DNA from 3 places in the Neobacillus sp. Soil_C_43 genome. Region 2 is predicted to be linked to each of the others. Evidence: riboswitches for the same ligand, from Rfam matches in the RefSeq annotation. Region 2 holds a riboswitch; each other region holds the start of a gene.
The links. A riboswitch is a leader RNA that binds a small molecule or an ion and turns the genes downstream of it on or off. The one in region 2 is predicted to bind lysine.

Region 1: linked by a shared signal. The riboswitch ahead of AC3A54_RS00075 (amino acid permease) and the one ahead of AC3A54_RS16315 (ABC transporter substrate-binding protein) in region 2 are both predicted to bind lysine.
Region 3: linked by a shared signal. The riboswitch ahead of dapA (4-hydroxy-tetrahydrodipicolinate synthase) and the one ahead of AC3A54_RS16315 (ABC transporter substrate-binding protein) in region 2 are both predicted to bind lysine.

The regions. Positions count from the first base shown of each region.
Region 1 is NZ_JBDGJV010000001.1:6,164-13,906, forward strand. It holds gene AC3A54_RS00030 (erythromycin esterase family protein) at 1-176, shown strand, start outside; gene AC3A54_RS00035 (hypothetical protein) at 221-826, opposite strand; gene AC3A54_RS00040 (YmaF family protein) at 1,038-1,376, opposite strand; gene AC3A54_RS00045 (DUF1657 domain-containing protein) at 1,554-1,757, shown strand; gene AC3A54_RS00050 (DUF1657 domain-containing protein) at 1,826-2,032, shown strand; gene AC3A54_RS00055 (DUF421 domain-containing protein) at 2,049-2,909, shown strand; gene AC3A54_RS00060 (DMT family transporter) at 2,973-3,941, opposite strand; gene AC3A54_RS00065 (PH domain-containing protein) at 4,112-4,726, shown strand; gene AC3A54_RS00070 (YitT family protein) at 4,772-5,587, opposite strand; lysine riboswitch at 5,811-6,001, shown strand; gene AC3A54_RS00075 (amino acid permease) at 6,110-7,591, shown strand; gene AC3A54_RS00080 (helix-turn-helix domain-containing protein) at 7,690-7,743, opposite strand, start outside.
Region 2 is NZ_JBDGJV010000012.1:94,939-102,681, forward strand. It holds gene AC3A54_RS16295 (bifunctional 5,10-methylenetetrahydrofolate dehydrogenase/5,10-methenyltetrahydrofolate cyclohydrolase) at 1-602, shown strand, start outside; gene AC3A54_RS16300 (hypothetical protein) at 640-915, opposite strand; gene AC3A54_RS16305 (amino acid ABC transporter ATP-binding protein) at 1,066-1,788, opposite strand; gene AC3A54_RS16310 (amino acid ABC transporter permease) at 1,785-2,468, opposite strand; gene AC3A54_RS16315 (ABC transporter substrate-binding protein) at 2,524-3,321, opposite strand; lysine riboswitch at 3,403-3,585, opposite strand; gene AC3A54_RS16320 (M20/M25/M40 family metallo-hydrolase) at 3,779-5,431, shown strand; gene AC3A54_RS16325 (DUF6241 domain-containing protein) at 5,850-6,425, shown strand; gene AC3A54_RS16330 (hypothetical protein) at 6,460-6,768, opposite strand; gene AC3A54_RS16335 (anti-sigma factor) at 6,753-7,743, opposite strand, start outside.
Region 3 is NZ_JBDGJV010000026.1:39,924-47,666, forward strand. It holds gene gntK (gluconokinase) at 1-28, shown strand, start outside; gene AC3A54_RS23630 (GntP family permease) at 209-1,555, shown strand; gene AC3A54_RS23635 (LLM class flavin-dependent oxidoreductase) at 1,614-2,615, opposite strand; gene AC3A54_RS23640 (hypothetical protein) at 2,784-2,930, opposite strand; gene AC3A54_RS23645 (hypothetical protein) at 2,965-3,099, opposite strand; gene AC3A54_RS23650 (ring-cleaving dioxygenase) at 3,309-4,292, shown strand; gene AC3A54_RS23655 (GNAT family N-acetyltransferase) at 4,359-4,829, opposite strand; lysine riboswitch at 5,012-5,191, shown strand; gene dapA (4-hydroxy-tetrahydrodipicolinate synthase) at 5,316-6,203, shown strand; gene AC3A54_RS23665 (S1 domain-containing RNA-binding protein) at 6,317-6,760, shown strand; gene AC3A54_RS23670 (glucose-1-phosphate adenylyltransferase) at 6,839-7,743, opposite strand, start outside.

The DNA.
Region 1 (7,743 bases), on a different contig from region 2:
GCCAAGAGTTTACTACGACCATTGGTCATAGAGCAATTGGTGTCGTTTACCGACCCGAGTATGAGCATTTCGGGAATTATGTTCCCTCGAATATGGGACAGAGATACGATTCATTTATTTTTATTGACCAAACGAATGCCTTGCATCCACTGGTTCTAGAGCCAACAAATATGTAAAACCAAAGAGGTCATCCTACTGTCCAAGTGGGATGACCTTTCCTTTAATCTACTACTGGATTTTTAAAATTATCCACAACAGTGATTTTATTATTTTTAATTATTTCCTCTATTTTAAATTTATGTTCCGCAAGTTTATCATTATAAGGAATCGTGACTAGTGTTCCGTCTAACATTTCAAATTTATATTGATAGAGTCCTGTTGTTCCAGAATGGTTCCTGTATACAATATGAACCTTATCTATCTTTTCCCAACTATACTCCTTTTCCTCTATTCCATTCAAAGCATTGTAATGAATACCTACATCATCCAAATAATAATAATTGGTTAAACTGCAAATAAAGGCAGGAATACTGAAAAGAAGTAAAAAACCAGTAATCCATTTTAACTTAGCTCCCTCCCACTTCTGCCTAAAAATGAGATAAAGTGTGATAATAACTGCTATGTAAAGCATTCCACTCATAAAGGTTATGTAGGCTGAGAAAGGTGTTGAAAAAAACCAGTACGTCCGTGAAAAATACACCATACTTTGATAAGAAGAAACTAAAACAAATGGTGCGATGAAACTACATATGTATAATATAATTGTGTATGCAACCAGTTTAGCTTGACTTTGTTCATCTTCCATTTTCTTTCTAGATAAAATCACCAAATCACTCCAAAATAAATTTACTCTAATTTTACCTTAAAATTCTTACTATTTGTAACCTTTTACTTACATTTTTTAGAAAGGCTTTTTTAAACTTGCCTGTTGATTTCCGGTCCAATTAACAGGGTATAAAAATCAACAATGTTCTTTAACACAGCCTTTAGAAAAAAACTCAAAAAACCAACCTTATGTAAGATTGGTTTTTTTAAAATTAATTTGATCCTGGAGCAGGCTGGTCAACTCCTTTTACATGATGGCTATGTCCATTATCTTCTGAAGTAAAAAAATCATAGAAATGAACATGCATCCCATTTCCTACTGGAATGGCTGGACCTGAGTACGCACGATAGTGATGTGTGTGACCATTTTCAAATAATACATACCCTTCAGTAAAATGCACATGTCCCCCATCCTGGGTCATAATAGGTGGTGAAGTGACATCTAAACATTGATGTACATGACCAGAGCTTACTCCAGTATAATCTACAGATCCGTGATTATGGTTAGCCACAAATCCTAGGACAAAATCATCTTTGCTATTTTGCCTCACACAATTCACCCCTCAAATAAATTTATTAATGATAAAACTATATGCAGGAGTTATAAGTACTTTTCATCAATTGGAAAATTTTTAAGTCTCAAGTTAATAAGTTAAAATACATAAGCAAGTAAAAAACTCACATACTATTTTTGTAATTCAATTACTACCACGAAAGAAGGATAAAACATGACAGTTGGAACACAAGTAAAACAAGCATTGGCAGGGCTAAAAAGTGCTCAGGCAAGCTTTGAAACCTTTGCTTTAGCTACAGATAACCAAAATGCAAAACAGCTATATCAACAAGCCGCTCAACAAACACAATCCGTTCTTGACAGTCTTGAACCACGTCTTCAAGAGATTCTTAGTGAAGAGCCGCAATATAATCAATAAGATAGAATAGGTTGGCATATCTGCCAACCCCTTTTTCATTTTTTGATTTCTGAAAGGAAGTTGTTCATGTGACCATTGCTTCAAACGTTAAACAATGTCTTTCTACCATGAAAGGAATTGAGGCACAATTATCTTCCATGGCGTTAAATTCACTTGATACAGAAGCACAAGTTTTTTTTCATGAAGCTACGATAACTATTGAAGAAATAAGGAAGGATCTTCAGTATCGAGTTTTGGAGCTTGAACGAAATGAGCCTCAGTACAGCGGATCCTAAAATGAGGTGATAAATTATGCCAGATGGGCTTTTTATTATAGGGCGTTCATTATTCTTCTTGCTGCTTTTATTTATCACTACAAAAGTACTTGGAAAGAAGCAAATATCTGAGCTTTCTTTCTTTGAGTATGTTGCCGGTATTACAATAGGAAGTATTGCGGGTGAAGTAGTTACTGGACTTGAAAGTAACATGTTTCACGGTGTATTGGCACTCATTGTTTTTGGATTTGTTACCTTTTTAGTGAATTATTTAGCAATAAAAAGTAAAAAATTTAGTGACTTTGCAGAAGGTAAAGGGACTGTCGTAATTAAAGACGGAAAGATCTTAGAGGAAAATCTAAAAAAAGAGAAATACACTATTGATGAATTATCTGCCCTACTTCGACAAAAAGATATCTTTAAAATTGCTGATGTTGAATTTGCCGTTCTAGAACCTCGAGGAAATTTAAGCACCTTATTAAAACGAGAAAACCGACCTTTGACACCCAAAGATTTACAAATGAAAATGCCGAATGAAAAAGAACCACAAACAGTCATTATGGACGGGAACATTGTTGATGAACCTTTAAGATGTGCAGGGAAAGGTAGAGGCTGGTTATATACCGAGTTAGAAAAACTAGGTGTGACACTTGATAATGTTTTTCTAGGTCAGGTGGATTCCTATGGTGAACTGACTGTTGATCTATATGATGATAAGATACAAGTGCCAGAACCCGCCCAGCGTCCTTTATTACTGGCAACCTTAAAAAAAGCACAGGCAGATTTAGAAATTTTTTCACTTGAAACTAATTGTGCAAAATCAAAAGCGATGTACAAAAAAAACGCAGCACTCTTACAAGCCACAATTGATAAACTCACCCCCTATCTTAACGGTTAATAGCAGGAACCACAAAAATCCTTATCAATTCATATTGATAAGGATTTTTGTGGTTATACTAACTTATACGCTAACGGTTTGGTCTTTAGATAATTCTCTTCTTTGTGACACATAGCTGTGAAGTAACATTCCACCCATGACTAACAAAATGCCAATCCACGATAACAAAGTTGGAAGTTCAGAATTTAGTATGTACACCTCTCCAATAAGTGCAAATAAAACCTCCATCGATTGAGTAGCCTCTACAGCGGCAAGCCTTTGCATATTCCCTCTCACTAAGTCTGTTGCTCGAAAGAATAGTATCGTTGCAATGACTCCAGAGGTAATAGCAACCAGCCCTGACTGAATAGTTTGTCCCATGCTCGGTAATCCACCATCTATCACTCCATAAATGGATAGGATAATCCATAAAGGCAGACTGGCTATAGTCATTCCTAACACGCGTTGAAAAACATCAAGACGACCACCACATACCTCCATCATTTTCCTATTTCCCAATGGATAGGCAAACGAAGCAATTAAAACAGGAACCACACCTAAGCTAACTGTAAGAAATGATAAATGATTAGCTTGTTCAAGCTGTATGAGAATGATTCCAAGTAATATAATCATTGACATAAGTAAGCCTTTGTAAGGAATTTTCCCCCTGATTTTTAAAGGTCCATTTTTAGTTAGGATTGTTTCATAAAAAAGCGGGGCTAGTAGGGAACCAGATATGATGGTTACTTGCCAAGTAGCTGCGATTAACCAACCTGGTGCATAGGCAGCAGAAAAACAAATGGGGCCATAGAACAATCCAAAACCCACTGTACTCCAAATTATCCATGATGTTGGACGACTTTTCATCTCTACAAGCAATGGTTTAAGGTTCTTCCTACTAAGTACAATCAATAAAAGAAAGGGTACCATAAAAAAATACCTGAGTGATGCACTCCATATCCAGCTTCCACCAGCCAAGTCCATTGATCTGTTTAATATAAATGTAAATGCAAAAAAGAAAGCTGCAAAAACACCTAAAATGATAGGCCGCAATGCTCCTATACCCCCTTTTACTAAAAATTCAAATAAAATTATATTTGTATTCTCCAATAAAAACGGGAAACCATCAAGTGATTTCTATCAAAAAAATAATTATCTGAAACTTTATGAATCTTCGTTCGTACATATGTATGTCAAGATTCTTAAAAAGTGAGGTTGAGAGAATGTTTGGAAAAGTAGCTGCTGATATTTTAGGATTAAGTGATGTTGGTTCTGTTATCAAGCCAGAGAATTATGATAAGGTTGATGCTGATGATTATGTTATGCACGAAGATAATGAGAAGATTTATTTTCTAATTAAATCAAAATCGGATGAATATTGTTTTACAAACAATGCCCTAATTCACCTTGATGGTACAAGTGCTACAAGTAAGAAGCGCATGCTGCATCGATATAGCTATGCAACCAATCGGATTTCTGAAGTTAAACTTGAAACAGCTGGGACCGTAGACCTTGATGTTGAAATTAAGTTTAAAATTGGTTCACAGCCTTTCTCGATTGACGTTCATAAGAAGCATATTGAGGAAGTGAAAGATTTATATAAAGCTTTAATAAAAATTGCTGAAATATCTCATGAAAATGAAATTAGTCTTCAATTTGCCAAACAAAGCCTTGATGTTGCCTCTACCACTCTAGGTCGAATAACAAGTCCAGATAGCAATTTAGTTGTTCAATTTAAAATGCTGAACCAAGCAGCTTTTCAATGGTTAGAAGATAGTAAAAAACAGTATTGTGTGAAAGATTTTGGTTTTGTATTTGAAAAATACATTAATAATTGATAAAAAATGGGCCTCACTATAAGTATAGTGCAGGCCCATTTTTTATTATGAGGGACTGGGACGATGAAACAGTCCCATAACTTCTATCGTTTCAGTTATATTGACGAATGCTGTAGGATCTACTTCAACAATTAGATTTTTAATTTCATTTAATTCATATCGTGAGATCACTGTTATTAATACATTTCGTTTATTATTGGAGTAGCCGCCAACTCCATCCATAATTGTCAATCCTCGGTAAAGATTAGTTAATAGATGTGATCTCATCTCTTCACCTTTATCAGTGATGATCATTATCGTTAGCTTAGCATGGTCTGTATAGATGGCATCAACTACTTTACCTGTTACAAAAATAGATACTAAGGTATTCAGTGCAGCATCCCAGTTAAACATAAATCCACTTATCAAAATAACAACTGCGTTCATACCTGATAAAAGTGTACCTATTGGAAAGTCCTTTTTTCTCGAAACGATCATACCAATAATATCAAAGCCACCTGTAGAACCAGAACTTCGGAAGACAATACCCACCCCAAGACCTGTTAAAGCGCCGCCAAAAATGGAGGACAATATCCTATCATTTGCAATTTCATAGACAGGTATTACATAGAGCCCAACTGATATAATAAGCACTGAAAAGATCGAGTTCATAATAAATTTTTTGCCTAACATTTTGTACCCAATAACCAGTAACGGAAAATTCAAAAGGAAATTTGCTAATCCAGTATTTAGTGGAGTAACCATACCTAATATCATGGAAATACCACTCAGTCCACTGCTTAACACTTCGTGAGGTATTAAAAAAAGGTTAAATGCTAGTACAACAATTAGTGATCCCGTAATAATCCCAAAAATCCGCATGGAAAATACCTCCGAATACCTGCCATCATTATACTTAAAAATAATACCGATTATCATTTTTAAAGTAAATTTAATAGTTTTTTTCCAAAAGATTTAATTATCTGTCAATTACGGTTAGGTTGAATGAGTAAAAAAGTTATTCAAGAAAAACATATTGACAAATGTACAATATTATTTATACTTTAGAAATATATTAATTTCATAAGCTAAATCCTCATCAAACCGATGAGGTAGAGGTCGCGGTTTTTATTAGTAAAGCGGATGAGATGCAGAGACATTTTTGACCCCGTTTGAAAGGAAAAACTGCCGAAGTGTGCTTTACTCTCTGACAATGCATGCTGGGGCTGTCTCCAAATAGGAACAGAACTGTCACGAATTGGACCTACCAGCCATTCGTGTTGAGCTATCTTTCGGAAGGTATGATGCGGGGTATTGATAATGCCATCGATTCTACTTCGATGGCATTTTTTATTCCAAACTCCTTCTCGAAAAAAGAAAGAAAACAAAAAAGGAGTAAAGATAATGCAAACAGCAAAAGTATTAAAAGAAAATGAATATAATGGTGATTTATCACCTAAAAAAGAACCCTCAGAGTTAAGACGAAGCCTTAAATCTCGTCACCTTACCATGATTTCTCTTGGAGGAACAATTGGTACAGGTTTATTCCTTGCCAGTGGCGGGGCCATACATTCTGCAGGACCAGGCGGAGCTATTCTCTCCTATATTATTATTGGTCTAATGGTTTACTTTTTGATGCAGGGGTTAGCAGAGATGGGAGCCTATATGCCCGTTGCTGGAAGCTTTAGTACGTATGCAACTAAATTCGTCGATCCTTCCTTAGGTTTTGCACTAGGTTGGAATTACTGGTATAACTGGGCAATTACCATTGCAGCCGAGTTAGCAGCTGTTACGATGATCATGAAATTTTGGTTCCCACAAACACCATCCTTCATTTGGAGTGGAATCTTTTTAGTCATTATGTTCCTATTAAATTATCTTTCTGTTAAAGGATTTGGTGAAGCAGAATACTGGTTTTCCTTAATAAAGGTAGTAACGGTTATTGTCTTTATCATAATTGGTACACTAATGATTTTCGGTATCATGGGAGATGAGGCAATCGGCTTCAAAAATTTCACAGTTGGTGATGCTCCTTTCCATGGCGGTTTTATGGCAATGCTGGGAATTTTTATGGCAGCTGGATTCTCCTTCCAAGGAACAGAGCTTTTAGGTGTTGCTGCTGGTGAGACGGAAGATCCAAGGAAAGCTATTCCACGAGCAGTGAAACAAGTATTTTGGCGAATTCTTTTATTTTATGTACTAGCTATTTTAGTAATCGGACTTCTAATTCCTTTTACAAATGCAAATTTAGCGAATGGTGATGTTACGGTTAGTCCCTTTACTCTTGTCTTTCAAAAGGCTGGAATTGCTTTTGCTGCTTCAGTAATGAACGCGGTTATCTTAACAGCAGTTTTATCTGCCGGTAATTCTGGTATGTACGCTTCTACCCGAATGCTCTGGGACTTAGCACGTGAAGGAAAAGCTCCCAAGTTTCTAGGGAAACTAAATAAAAATGGTGTACCTGTCAATGCTCTATTTGCAACAACTTTAGTCGGTACTTTGGCTTTTCTTGCCTCTTTCTTCGGAGATGGCACGGTTTATGTCTGGTTATTAAATGCTTCAGGCATGTCCGGCTTTATCGCTTGGCTTGGAATTGCAATTTGTCACTATCGATTCAGAAAAGCCTTTATAGCTCAAGGAATGGATTTAAGTTTATTACCATATAAATCAAAATTCTTCCCTTTCGGTCCTATTTTCGCTTTTGCTGTCTGCGGATTCGTTGTTTTAGGACAAAACTATTCAGCCTTTATGGGAAGCACTATCGATTGGAATGGTGTGTTGGTTTCCTATATTGGATTACCGCTTTTCCTTATCTTATGGTTGGGATACAAATTTAAAAATAAAACTAAAGTAATTCCTTTAGATAAATGCGATTTATCCAATTAAATCTTTTGAAAGAACAAGCATTTTGCGTGTTTTGTATATGTAATTGTGTAAAAACTAAAAAAACAGACTCACATTTGAGTCTGTTTTTTTCTTTAAGATTATGCTTCTTCAGCAGTCCATACATATAAATCTTCAATCTTGCAATTCAATTC
Region 2 (7,743 bases):
CAGCCATTCAAAAATTAAACGAAGATGAAACTGTACATGGGATTCTCCTGCAGCATCCGGTTCCATCGCACATCGATGAGCGCCTGGCTTTCGAAGCCATTGATATCCGAAAAGATGTAGATGGGGTGACAAGTGCAGGTTACGGCCAGACTGCATTAGGGTTTGGAAAGTACCCTTCCTGTACACCAGCAGCGATTATGGAAATCATCAACTATTATAAGATTCCAGTCGAGGGGAAACATGCAGTTGTTGTAGGGAGAAGCCCGATCTTAGGTAAGCCTGTCTCGGCTTTACTTCTTAATGAAAATGCGACGGTGACAACGTGCCATTCCAAAACGACCAACTTACCTGATCTGATAAAACAAGCGGATATTGTTGTGGCAGCGGTAGGAAAGCCTAAGTTTATTCAAGGGTCCTGGCTGAAGGAAGGTGCTGTTGTCCTAGATGCTGGATATAACAAAGGGAATATTGGAGATATCGATTATGAGGCATGTTTAGAGGTTGCAAGTGCCATCACACCTGTCCCAGGTGGTGTAGGTCCTGTTACCATTTCCATGCTCTTGAAACATACGGTGGATTCGGCTGAAAAAAATAAATTTTAAAGAAAAATAGGAAGCTAATCTTAAAAAGACTAGCTTCCTATTTATTTACCTTTTTAAAAAGTTTCCTTTGTTTCATGTAATCGATAGCCTTAGTTTTATTCTTTTGTTTAGAAACATATTCTGCTTCGTTTTTATCACTATAATAGTTATTAAATCTTTCTTCTGGAAGAGTACCTTCAGAAATAGCCTTTTTAACTTCACAGTCAATCTCGTTTATATGAGTACAGTCAGAAAATTTACAACTCCTGGATAACTCTATTATATCTTCATATCCATGATCTAAGTTTTTAACTACTTCTTTATTAAATTTCATTTTTCAACTCCCTCTTTTATCTTGTTGAACCAACCTACAACATTACTTCAATACTAAAGTGCATTTCTCCTTCTTGAAGAAATGCACCATTTACTTTAATAAGCAGAAAAATGACGTGTGGCAATTCACACGTCATTTTTGAATGGGATCCTATAAGATTTGATTCAAGAACCGCTGTGTCCGCTCATGCTGAGGGTTCACAAATATCTCGCTTGGATGTCCTTCTTCTATTATATTGCCGTCCGCCAGCATGATCACACGGTCAGCCACTTCTCGGGCAAAGCCCATTTCATGGGTAACGATAACCATGGTCATCCCTTCGCGAGCAAGGTCCTTCATAACCTGAAGCACTTCCCCTACTAGCTCAGGATCCAATGCCGAAGTTGGCTCATCAAACAGCATTACTTTTGGTTCCATTGCCAACGCTCTTGCAATCGCCACCCGCTGCTTTTGTCCACCAGACAGCTGCTCCGGATAGTAGTTTGCCTTTTCGGCGAGGCCAACCTTTTTCAAAAGGGTCATCGCTTTTGCGCTAGCCGCTTCTTTCGTTTCTTTTCTAACAAAAATTGGGGCTTCAATTATGTTTTCTAACACGGTTTTATGCGGGAAAAGATTGAAATGCTGAAACACCATTCCTACCTTTTCTCTCACTTTATTCAAGTTTGATTTGGTGAGGTCAATTTTTTCAGAATCAATCGTAACCTCTCCCTGCTCAGCCACCTCTAAAAAGTTTAAACAGCGAAGCAATGTACTTTTTCCAGAACCACTGGCACCAATCAGTACAACCACTTCTTGTTCATTTACTTGCAAATCAATATTTTTTAACACGTCAAGCTTTCCAAAGGATTTTGATAGATTACGAACATCAATCATGCGACACGTACCTCCTTCGGCTTACTAACATCCAATTTCTTTTCCAAACGGCTGGCAATCCATGTGAAAAGAAGAACGATAATTAGGTAATAGATTCCAACCACAAAATACGTTTCAAACGGCATATAGTTTTCACCTTGTACACTAAGAGCCGTGTTGTAAAGGTCTGTTACCGCAATATAGGCAACGAGCGAAGAATCCTTTAAGCCAATAATGAACTGATTGGCAAGGGATGGAATTGATCTTTTGAAAGCCTGTGGGAAAATAATCCTTCTCATCGCGAGTGAATAGGTCATTCCAAGCGACCTGGCCGCTTCCAACTGACCGCGGTCAATTGATTGAACCGCTCCTCTAAAAATTTCTGCGATATACGCGCCCGCATGAACACCCAGTGCTAATGCCCCCGCCGTGAAGCTATCCAAGTTCACGATGTTGGCAAGTCCATAATATAAGAACATGATCTGAACAATCAGTGGGGTTCCGCGAATAATCCCAATATAGATGTCGGCAATGCGATTTAATAGTTTACTAGTGGAGATTTTGAAGGCGGCAAAAATGATACCAATCACCATCGCAAATAATAAAGAGATTGCTGTAATAGAGATCGTCATCCAAGAAGCTTTCAAAAAAGCAATTCCATGCTCACTAAAAATACTAATAATATTATCTAAAAAAACCACGAGGCTTACCTCCTTAATTTGTCAAAGGGGGACAGTCCCCCTTCGACACAATTTCTTACTTTTCCATTACGTTGGTGTTGAACCATTTCATACTGATTTTTTCATACGTACCATCGTCAATCATAGACTGGATCGCCTCGTTTATTTTGTCAGCGAGTTCTTTGTTTCCTTCAGCAACCGCTACGCTTACACGGTCTTCGTTCAACAATTCACCGATTGCTTTGATTTTTAGACCTTTTTCATTTTTCGCACTTACCCCAACAATTTTGTCAGTGATCACCGCATCCAAGCGCCCAAGTGCCAAGTCTTGAAGAGCGTTGACGTCTGTTGGATAGCCTTTCACTTGATCAGATAGATCCTCGGCCATATCCTTCCATGTGCTCGCTTGAATAACGCCTATTGACTTACCCTTAAGGTCATCCTTTGATTGAATAGCTGTGTTGCCTTCCGCAACAAAAATCTGTGCACCAGATAGATAATATGGATTCGTGAAGTCAACCTGCTTATCACGCTCAGGTGTAGCCGTCATACTTCCGATGATTGCATCATATTTCTTCGCTTTTAACCCTTGAATAATCGTTTCCCATGGATTTGTTACAGGATTTGCTTCTAGGCCGATCCTCTTCGCAATTTCTGTTCCGATTTCAACGTCAAATCCAGTTAATTTACCGTCTTTCTTAAAGTTTAAAGGCGGATATTGCCCAGTCATAGAGAACGTTAAGGCACCTTTTTTCACTAATTCATTCTTGCCACTGCTAGCTTTTGCTGCTTTTTCTCCGTCAGCCTTCTCTGTACCACAAGCTGATAAAAGTAACATCATCGCCGCAGCTAATAAAATTGCAAACTTTTTCATAAATATACCTCCCTAGTTGATAAAAAAACACCGTCACATATGCGCATGACGGTGTTCGATACACCCTCATCAATTAGCATTGGCGAAGATAGTTCTCCACAATTCCAAGGAACTGTGACAGTTCTGCCCCTATTCGAGTGCAGACCCAGCTTTCTGAAAAAAGTGATTTCAGAAGCTTCGGCGATTAATCCTTTTTCCTATTTTCATAGATTTCACTGAATCTCCCATAGGATACTAATAAAAATCGCGACCTCTACCCCATCTAATGCTTAAAGACGAGGATTTTTATATTTAGTTTGACGAAACTTTTTTTAGTATATAAAAGTATTCTAACAAATGCAATAATATTTTTAGTGGAATTTACATCCAAATGAAAAACCTTGACGGGTTTTCTTTCTTGAGATACATTTTTCTAAAATACCAAACTTCCAAATTACTAGAAAAGAAGGTTAGGCGTATGTTGCACTGTCGAGAAGATGTATTGGCATTCACGAAACAGCTCGTAAACATTGAAAGTGTCGTAAATACTTATGGCGAAAAAGCCATTGCCCAGGCTTTATATGCAATGATTTCCTCATGGCCCTATTTTTCAGAAAATCCAGGCCAACTGGTTTTAGAACAGACCCACAATGACAATCAAGAGCGGTATAATGTGCTGGCGTTTGTCAAAGGAACAAAGGGCACGAGCAATCGAACCGTCATCCTAATGGGTCATACGGACACAGTCGGAATTGATGATTTTACTCACTTAAAAGATCAGGCCTGCTATCCCGAGGAGCTAATGGAATCCTTGAAAAAAGAGGATCTGCCCGCTTCTGCACAAAAACATTTACAGTCGGGAGATTGGATGTTTGGTCGTGGCGTCCTTGACATGAAAAGCGGAGTTGCTAGTCATCTTTATCTCTTAAAATATTACTCGGAACACCCTGAGGAATTAGACGGAAACCTGGTTCTTTTAGCAGAATGTGATGAGGAAGACAGCTCACACGGTGTTCTTTCTGCGTTAAAAACATTGAAACGCTGGAAAAATGAACATGGTTTCTCCTATTCCGCTGCGATTAATGCTGACTTCGTGGCGCCGCGCTATGAAGGCGATGACAATCGGTATATCTATAAGGGAACGGTCGGAAAACTGTTGCCATCGTTTTTTATTACAGGTGCAGAAACGCATGTAGGCTCAGCGTTTGAAGGCCTCGATCCTAACTTTATCACGGCTGAACTGACTCGACAAATCAACTACAATCCAGAGCTTTGTAACGAAGCGTTTGGCGAGACGACCGTGCCTCCTGTTTCGTTAAAGCAAATGGATTTAAAGCCATCCTATACGGTTCAAACGGCTTTGTCTGCTTATGTGTATTACAATTTCTTTATCCATTCCTGGTCTCCAAAGGACGTACTTGAAAAATTAAGAGAACAGGCCCATATTGCATTTACCAATGCCCTGACTTCTTTTGAAGATAGATATAAGCAGTACAGTACATTGAGCGGTGAACCTTATGTCCAGCACCCTTGGAAGTCGAGGGTCATGACGTACGAGGAAATGGAGCAATTATTAGTTTCTGAGAACGGCGAAACGTTCACGGCACATATGGATAAGTTTAAAGAGAAGCTTTTAAATAATACGGAATTAGATACGCGCATGTTTGCTGCGAGAGTGGTGGAGGAAGCGTGGAATTGGATGAAGGATAAGAGCCCTGCGATTATTCTATTTTACTCATCCTTATATTCTCCTAGGATCGAATTGACTGGAAAAACAGAGGATGAATTGAACTTGATCCATGCGTTGGATGAAGCGGTAGAGGAAATACAGCCACATTATCCACATCCGATTGTGACGCGAAATTTCTTCCCGTATATCTCGGATATGAGTTTTGTCGCGCTGAGTGATGATGAAGCAGGCATTAAGGCCGAAACCAGCAATAATCCTGGATGGGGCACGAAGCTCTTTGTTGACTACCAAGACATCCGCGACATCAATGTACCTGTAATCAACATCGGACCATACGGCTTAGATGCACACAAAAAGCTCGAACGAATGGAAATGACCTACTCACTAGAAGTTGTTCCAAACCTAACCAACCTTGTGATTCAGAAAGTATTAAACAAATAGCTATTTTAAAGCACTTGTTGATTGGAGTGGAAGGCGCGAAGACTCCTGTGGGAGTATGGTTCAGGGGAGACCCCGCAGGCGCAAGCGCCGAGGAGGCTCGCCGAAACACCCACGGACCGCTCGCGCCTGGAACGGAAATCAACAAACTATTTAATAGAGCGGTTTTTTAAAAAGCTTGTAGACTTCCTACAAGCTTTTTTTACTATAAACATGTAAAATAAAAGGAAATTAAGTAAGAAAAGCGGAAGCTCCTTGGTCAGCCCCGACAGGCAAATGTTCTTCAGCAAGAAAAGTCGCTCTTTAACTTTTATTGCTGAAGGTTATTTGACCCGAGGGGCTAGGCGCTGGAGCTGGACAATTCTCGAAGTCGCATTTTTTACATTCTTATTATATGAAAAACAGGCATAGGGGGATGGTTGTGAAGAAAGTATGGATTATTCCGTCCATTATTTTTCTGGTATTACTGGCCGGCATCTATGGAGCCAATAAAGTAATCAACAGCGAGGCCGTTTCCGGAAGTAAACAAGAGAAAGTAGAGGCGGAAGCTGTGGATGATTCTCCAACTCTTGTGGATGAAACTGTGGATGAGGACAGCGAACAAACAGATAAAATTGGCGGCGTTCAATACGATATCGGCATTGACAACACCAGCTCCGAATATAAGGTCATTGAAGTGATGCATAAGATGACGCACCAAAAAGTGAAGGCAGAAGAAAAATGGGGGGCCATTCCTATGGTGCCTGACACCATTAATCGCGTGTATGAAATCGTGAGCAACCGTGATTTTGACCGAAAAGACCAATTGCTGGCCCTTCTTGAAAAATGGAAGGCGGGTAATTTTGCGGCAGTCGATGACGCTCACAACTACTTCTGGCAATACCAAGGCGGCACCGTCGGGCAGGCCTATGGAATCTTAAGTAAAGCAGAGGAAGAAACCTTTATCCTGAATAATTTTGGTGATGACATCGCAAAAGAAGTAAGCTCGCAGCCATAGCGGAGCTTACTTCTTCTTTTAACCCTACAGTAAATTATGGTTTCGCATTGATCGTCCAGGCAAGCATAAACATGAGAAATGTAAATAGGAGAATAAATACGTTGATCCCCAATCCCCACCACGCATACAGCCTTGGCCGCCTTCTCGTAAATAGTCCGATTACACCAAAAATGATGCCAAACATTGGATTTTTCACTAAAAAGAAATCAGGAAAGGTTTCTGTTTTTAACAATAAGGCTGCATTAAGAATCGCAAGTGAAAATAGCCCCCATACGAACGAAAGAATGCCAGCCAGCCCAACCAATTTACTGAGTGTGGACTTCTTTTTTATTTCCAGTTCCATAGCTTTACCTCCCCTACCTTAACGGACCTAACCTCTTTCATCTGCTCTAATTTTCTAAGTTCTGGCGTTGGTCCGGTCACTACAGCGCCATATACGTGAATCCCCTGTTTCTTTAAATAAGCAATCCGTTCTTTTAATTCCAGCGACTTGGCTCGTGCTACTTTTGTTGCCACTTCTTCATTCTTTGAAAGTTGTGTAAGAATATCCAGGAACACTTCTTCATTGGTTTGTTCTCTACCGTTGAAAGGGGACCAAATGGTTGAATCAACTTGGGCAGGATAGCCCAGTGCAGTGATTGGTACACCCTCCTTGTCAACTTGTTTAGCTTCTAGCCCCGTATCCACTGCTAACCAGCGTACTTCTGTTGCCTTTGGCATGATTTGTTCGATCTCCTCCGGCTTATGCAATGTGGAAAACGACACATACACTTCTGCGACCGTTCCATCTGGAAGGCCTTTTAATATATCCCATTCTCCCCCCGTATCATAAGGAATCTTCGCTTCTGGATGAAGCAATGTTTCCGTTTCTACACTCGGGATTTCAGGCAACGGACGGTCTAAAAGGGTCGTCTTTTTAGGGAAATTTGGATGATCAAGTGCGAAGTAAATATCATAGTCCCCTACTTTATAATCCTCTTTTCCTATACGTTTATTAACATCGAACAGGATGTGCATGGAAAATAACCCAATCTCGTCTTCAATTTTGATTTTTTCCAAATTGATATTAGGCTCCGTTAAGTAAATCGTATTAGAAGCAACCTCAATAAGCTTGTCAGCCCTTCCTCCGATTGCGTAATAAAAATAGGTGATTAGTGTCATGACTGGGATGATCAGTAACAGGACGGCAAGACTTATGAAAATATTCGTTAGTCTTGCGTGATTTTTGCCCATGTTAAAAATGGTTCGTTGATCTTCTTCAGTAAGAAATTGACTCGTCTTATATTGCTGTTTCGAATTTTTAATATAATTTTGATAG
Region 3 (7,743 bases), on a different contig from region 2:
CAATTATCAAAGAAGCTTAATAAAGTAATACGGACCTAAGCGGGGATTTTTCTCTAAATTCCCGCTTATGGTTAACATATTTCACATATTTGACAGCGCTTACCAAAAGATATTCAGATGAGGATAACTTTAAGAAATTTTCATTTTTGGTGCTACCACCGCTAAAGCGGAATCTATAAATATAAAAACATCATAGGGGGAAATAACAATGCCATTGGTTATTGTAGCAATAGGGATTTTAGCTTTACTTGTATTAATCATGGGTTTAAAATTAAACACCTTCGTTTCACTGATCGTTGTCTCATTCGGTGTCGCCATCGCACTTGGAATGAAATTAGATGAAATCATCGCAACAATTGAGGCCGGATTAGGCGGAACTCTTGGACATATAGCACTAATCTTCGGACTTGGTGCCATGCTGGGTAAATTAATTGCAGATTCAGGAGGCGCGCAGCGGATTGCGATGACTCTCGTTAATAAATTTGGCGAAAAGAATATTCAGTGGGCTGTTGTGGCTGCTTCATTCATTATCGGTATTGCTTTATTCTTTGAAGTAGGATTAGTCTTATTGATTCCAATCGTATTTGCCATTTCGAAACAATTGAAAGTTTCTATTCTATACCTTGGTATTCCAATGGGAGCAGCATTATCTGTAACACACGGATTTTTACCGCCGCATCCAGGACCAACTACCATCGCAGGTGAATATGGTGCCGATCTTGGCCAAGTATTACTTTACGGTTTTATTATTGCTGTTCCAACTGTCATTATCGCTGGACCTTTATTTACAAAGCTAGCTAAAAAATTGAATCCTGCATCATTTACAAAAACGGGTGATATCGCCTCTTTAGGGGAACTAAAAACATTTAAACTTGAAGACACACCTGGATTTGGTATCAGTGTATTTACGGCAATGCTTCCTGTTATATTAATGTCGATTGCTACTATTATTACATTGCTTCAAAAAACAATGGGATTTGCAGATAATAGTTTACTAGCCATTATCCGTTTTGTTGGCGGTGCATCCCCTGCCATGGTGATTTCTTTATTAGTTGCTATTTATACAATGGGATTAGCGAGAAAGATTCCAATCAAAACGGTAATGGATTCTTGTACTGAAGCGATTTCACACATTGGTATGATGCTCTTAATCATTGGGGGCGGCGGTGCTTTCAAACAAGTATTAATTAATGGTCATGTAGGTGACTATGTAGCTGAATTATTTAAAGGAACTTCTATTTCACCGATTCTTCTAGCATGGATTATTGCAGCCATTTTACGTATCTCATTAGGTTCCGCTACAGTGGCAGCCTTAACCACAGCTGGTTTAGTTATTCCGATGTTGGGTCAAACCGATGTAAACCTAGCTTTAGTTGTACTTGCAACTGGTGCTGGTAGCTTAATTGCCTCACACGTTAATGATGCTGGTTTCTGGATGTTTAAAGAGTATTTTGGTTTAAGCATGAAAGAAACATTTGCCACTTGGACATTACTTGAGACGATTATTTCAGTAGCTGGACTAGGATTTATTCTATTACTAAGCTTAATCGTATAACAATTTTGGGGACAGTCCCCCACCGCTTTAAAGTGGTGAGGGACTGTCCCCTCTTTATTTATTTTCCGTCTACTACTTCTTTCAAGATTTCATAAGATCGTTTTTGTTTTTCAGGGTCATAGATATACGATACAGCCATGATTTCATCTACTTCATAGTAATTTTGGAATGAAGTCAACTGATGTTGGATGGTCTCTTTGCTTCCTAATAGTGTAACACTGGACATAGAGGTAGCCATTTCTTTTTCCATTGGATTCCAAATCTGATCCATGTTATCCACTGGTGGTCGTAATGGATTCCTAGAACCACGAACTACATTCAGGAAGAATTGTTGCATAGTTGTAGACAACCATTCGGCTTCATTATCAGTCTCTGCGGCAATCACATTTAAACAGACCATCATATATGGTTTATCCAAATACACTGAAGGCTGGAAACGACTGCGATATATTTTAATTGCTTCTTCCATGTATCTAGGTGCAAAGTGGGAAGCAAAGACATAGGGAAGCCCTAGACTTGCTGCTAAATAAGCTGAATCTGTGGAAGAACCAAGAATATAGAGTGGAATATTTGTCCCCACACCAGGATAAGCTTTCACATAGCTTTGTTGATCCTCTGGACCAAAGAAGGTTAGCAGCGCCTTAACATCTTCTGGAAAGGTGTATACAGAGTCATTTTTAGAGCGTCTTAAAGCATTAGCTGTCATCATATCTGTACCGGGAGCACGCCCAAGTCCCAAATCCACTCGTCCTGGGTATATGGTCTCCATGGTACCGAATTGTTCAGCAACCACTAGAGGCGCATGGTTAGGAAGCATAATCCCACCGGACCCCACACGTATGGTATTGGTATGTTCTAAAGTATGCTTGATTAGAATCGACGTAGCTGAACTAACAAGGGTGGGAGTATTATGATGTTCTGCAATCCAATAGCGTTTATACCCCATCTTCTCTACTGATTGGGCAAGGTCCACCATTGAATCAATCGCTTCTTTCGATGTTTGACCATCTCGAATCGGTGCTAAATTTAGAACAGAAACGGGTATTTGAATTGATGCCATATTAAATTTGTCCTTTCATTTTGAAAATATATTACTATACTATCAATTGGAACACAGGAAACAAACTTAAATGCTTACTAATCATGAAAAAGAGGAGGTCATCCCCCCTCTTACATTTTTCCTTGAATTTTTAAAAGTTACGCTACTAAATACTTTTTTCTATTAAAACTATTTACCGTTGTTCCTACTTTGCTGCTGTATCGTTACATGTTTTGGCCTTTCGGGGTACGCGCCTTTACCATCATCAGGCCCAGTAAGGTCATTTCTTTGATCCAAGACTTTCCCCGTATATTCTATTGGATGTTTTCCAGACATTTCTTTCACCTCAAATTATTTCATTTCTATTCCTCTAACTCTTCTTTCCTTGAAACTTCATTTTCATCTCAGCTTCACTCATATTTGGATTTTTTCTTGGTGTACTTTTATTTAGTGCTTTTTTTAATTCGACAGTTGCATCATCGTTTGTATTATACTTTCCGTCCATTTTTAACTCCCTCCTTTTTGTTATTTATTATGAACGGAATTAAGATGTTCATTCTTACTTGATATTGACAGCATTATAGGAGCATGTTATATTTATCTCGAATTAAAGATATTTTAATCCAAGATAACATTAAAACCTATTCAGTATACTAAAAGATTAAAGTTGGAATTATATAGGAACATAAAATTGAAATCGTTGGAGGTTTTTTGATGAACGGATTAAAAGGCATTCACCATGTAACAGCTATTACAAGTAGTGCAGAAAAGAATTATGACTTTTTCACCTATGTTTTAGGAATGCGCTTAGTAAAGAAAACAGTCAATCAAGATGATATTCAAACCTACCATTTATTTTTTGCTGATGATAAGGGCAGCCCAGGTACTGATATGACATTCTTTGATTTCCCAGGTATTCCAAAAGGAGTGCACGGGACGAATGAGATATCAAAAACCTCCTTCAGAGTACCTAATGATGCAGCTATAGAGTATTGGGCGGAACGATTTAATCGTTTAAATGTGAAGCACTCAGGAGTAAAGGAGTTTTTTGGTAACAAATCTTTATCCTTTGTAGATTTCGATGACCAACAATACCAATTAATTTCCGATGAAAAAAATAAAGGAGTTGCAAGCGGCACACCTTGGCAAAAGGGGCCCATCCCTTTAGAATACGCCATCACTGGTTTGGGACCTATCTTTGTTCGTGTAGCCAATTTCGATTACTTTAAAGAAATGATGGAAAAAGTTCTTTTGTTTAAAGAAATTGCCCAAGAGGAAGCTTTTCACTTATTTGAAATAGGAGAAGGCGGTAACGGTGCCCAAGTGGTTGTGGAATACAATGCAGTACTGCCCCCATCCCAACAAGGCTTTGGTACTGTCCATCATGCAGCATTTCGTGTGGAGGATCGCACGGTTTTAGAAGAATGGATGACTCGGATTGAAGGCTTCGGATTCGGTACCTCTGGTTTTGTTGACCGCTACTTTTTTGGGTCATTATATGTCAGAGTGGCACCTCAAATCTTATTTGAATTTGCTACAGATGGTCCTGGATTTATGGGAGATGAACCCTATGAAACCCTCGGAGAAAAACTATCTTTGCCCCCATTCTTAGAAACAAAACGTGGCCAAATTGAAAAAATGGTTCGTCCAATTGATACAGTTAGAAGCACAAAAGAATTAGTGAAAGAATATAATTAACACTCAATCACCAAAGGAAGCTTGAGATTCAGACCATCCTCAAGCTTCTTTTTTATATTCAAAGTCTCATCTTTTAATCATTGTTGAAAAAGAACAATTATTTGAATTAAATTCTTTACTCTTAACAAATCCCATTTTTTCATAAAGATGAATGGCCCTCTTATTAAAATTGGCCACAGTTAAACGGATAGGAAAGTTCTTATATTTTTCTTTAATCAAGTCAAGGATAAATGTACAGTATTCATAACCATTCCCTTTTCCGGTTTCTCCGGGATGCATTCCAAGTCCAAAATCAATAAAACCATCAACATAGGCTCCAATCTGCTGACCTGTCGGAACCTGGGCAGACTCTCCGACACAAAAAAACCCTATTAAATTTTTTTCAGCGTTAACTACAGCATAATAACTGCCATTCAATAGTTCTTGTAGGGATTCATTAGTTAATTCATTATTATAAAAATCATATGGATGGTTATATTTCCAACCTAATACGTCTTTAGCATATTGTTCATTCATTTTGTGAGAAATTAGTTGCACTATCAAAACCACCTCTTTATTTTAATGCTTTTCACTATAATATAACATTTTTAGATAAATATGGAATTATTGCACTTCCCGCCTTGGCTTCTTTTCTTTTTTCTTCCAAATTCCTTGTATAATAATAGAAATTCTGTTATAGTAACAGTCATTTAAATATTTCTTACTTCAATACCATTTGAAGTGAGGATAGAGGCGCAAAAACCATGAGTACACAATTCGAGGAGAATGAGATCCAATGACCATTGTGAAAAGGGGAATTTGCCGAAGCGGAAAGAATCTCATAAATCTTGAAGCTGGTTCTGCTATTGAATAAATACAGAACTGTCATATAGGAAACTATATGGAGGGCTATCTCACGCATGGGAACAATTATTTAATCATGTTTCTAGTGCAGCAGCGAACCCTCGTTGCTGCTTTTTTGCGTTGACTATTAAGGTGCCTTCTCCGTTATAATTCTAAAAAACTATATAAAGGGTGAGAATGATGAATTTTGGCCAAGTTTTAACCGCGATGGTTACGCCATTTGATCAACAAGGAGAAATTGATTATATTGCAACAAAAGAACTCATAAATTATTTAATCGCAAATGGTTCTGATGGATTGGTAATTGCTGGAACTACAGGTGAATCTCCCACATTAACAACTGAAGAAAAAGTGGACTTATTTAAATTTGTAGTAGATGTGGTTGATAGCAGAGTTCCTGTCATTGCAGGAACAGGTTCCAATAATACTAGAGCCTCTATTGGCTTAACAAAGCAAGCTGAGAATGCTGGAGTGGATGGAATTATGCTGGTTGCTCCCTACTACAATAAACCATCTCAAGAAGGATTATTTCAACACTTTAAAGCAATCGCCGAATCAACCACATTACCAGTTATGCTATATAATATCCCAGGACGAAGTGTAATTAATTTAACTGTCGAAACAATCGTCTCTTTATCAAAGATTAATAATATAGTTGCTGTCAAAGAAGCAAGTGGGAACCTTGATGCAATGGCCGACATCATCAGCCAAACTCCTAGTGACTTTACACTTTATAGTGGAGACGATGGATTGACTTTACCTGTTTTAGCGATTGGTGGAACAGGAGTGGTCTCTGTTGCATCCCATATCATTGGAAATGAAATGCAGACAATGATCAATAACTTTAAGAATGGTGATCTAAAGGAAGCCGCAGCAGCACATCGTAACCTCCTTCCAATAATAAAAGCATTGTTTGCTGCACCAAGTCCAACACCAGTAAAAGCAGCATTAAAAATGATTGGTGTTCCAGTGGGTGGTGTCCGTTTACCTCTTGTCCCATTAACGGATGGAGAACAACAGACATTACAAAAGAGCCTCCCAATCAATTTACTAAAGGTACACTGTTAGTAGAGAAGAAAAGTCAAAAAAAAGTTAGAAAAACCTCTTCGATTGATTCTATTTCCCTTGAGAATTTGTTATAATTAAGTAGTTTTAACACTATTGAGGGGGAAAAAGATTTCATGTCAGTTGAAGTAGGCAGCAAAGTCCAAGGAAAAGTAACAGGAATCACTAATTTTGGAGCATTCGTCGAATTACCTGGAGGTACAACAGGTCTAGTGCATATTAGCGAGGTTGCAGAAAGCTATGTAAAAGATATTAATGACCATCTAAAAGTAGGCGACATGGTTGAAGTTAAAGTAATTAGTGAAAAGGATGGTAAAACTGCCCTATCCATTAAAAAAGCGATAGAAAAACCTGAAACATCATCTTATTCACAACGCCCGCCACGTCAGGGAAGATCTGATAACCGTTCAAAAGACTTCCGTCCAAAAGGGAATTTTAAACCTAAAGAAACATTTGAAGATAAAGTGGCTAAGTTCTTGAAGTCTAGCGAGGAAAATTTATCTTCTCTTAAGCGCAACACAGAAACAAAACGCGGTGGTCGAGGCGGAAGACGCGGATAACATCAACGTTTAAAGAATTGTTCATATAGAAAAAGAGGTTGACTCTATAGAAAGGGTCAACCTCTTCTTTGCATATTGCTACGATAAAACTGATTTAACATTATTTTTGAATTGAACCTCTTCAATAGCTGGGTCAACAGTAACCTGATTACCTACTACCATTAAATACTCCTCAGGTGTTTTTGACGCAATAATCACCCCTTTCTTAATAAAAGATTGACTTCCAACTACAGAATTCTCCAGCCAAACATTTTCTTCTACTACAGTATGAGGTAAGATTACCGAATTTTTTATATGTGCCCCCTTTCCAATTTTAACACCATTAAATATTACTGCCCTTTCAACTGAACCACTTATTTCGCAGCCATCACTTATTAAACTATGGTGTACTTTGGCACTCCTATCTATATATGAAGGAGGCTCATTATTTTCAACACTATAAATTTTCCATTCTGGAGCTTGTTGAAAAATATTTGTTCCTTTATTTAACAGATCCAAATTTGCCTCCCAAAAGCTTCTAACCGTTCCCACATCTCTCCAGTACCCATGAAAATCGAAGGATGACAAATGAAATCCCTCGTCTAGCATGGAGGGAATAACATCCTTGCCAAAATCTCTGTGTGTAAATTCCTTTTGCTCTTCCTTAATTAAAGTATCTTTTAGAATTGGCCAATTAAAAATGTATATTCCCATCGATATTAAATTGGTTGTGGGCTTTTGCGGTTTTTCTTTAAATGCTAGAATTTTATTTGACCGCTTATCAATTTCTAGTACACCGAATTGGTGTGCATTTTCCCATGGAACTTCCATAACCGCAATGGTACAATCAGCATTTGTTTCAATGTGATGCTGAAGCATCTCTCTATAATCCATCTTGTAGACTTGGTCAGCTGAAAGAATGAGTACATAATCAGGATTGTGTTGCTCGATGAATTGAAAGTTCTGAAATACTGCATGTGCCGTACCATCATACCACTCCACAC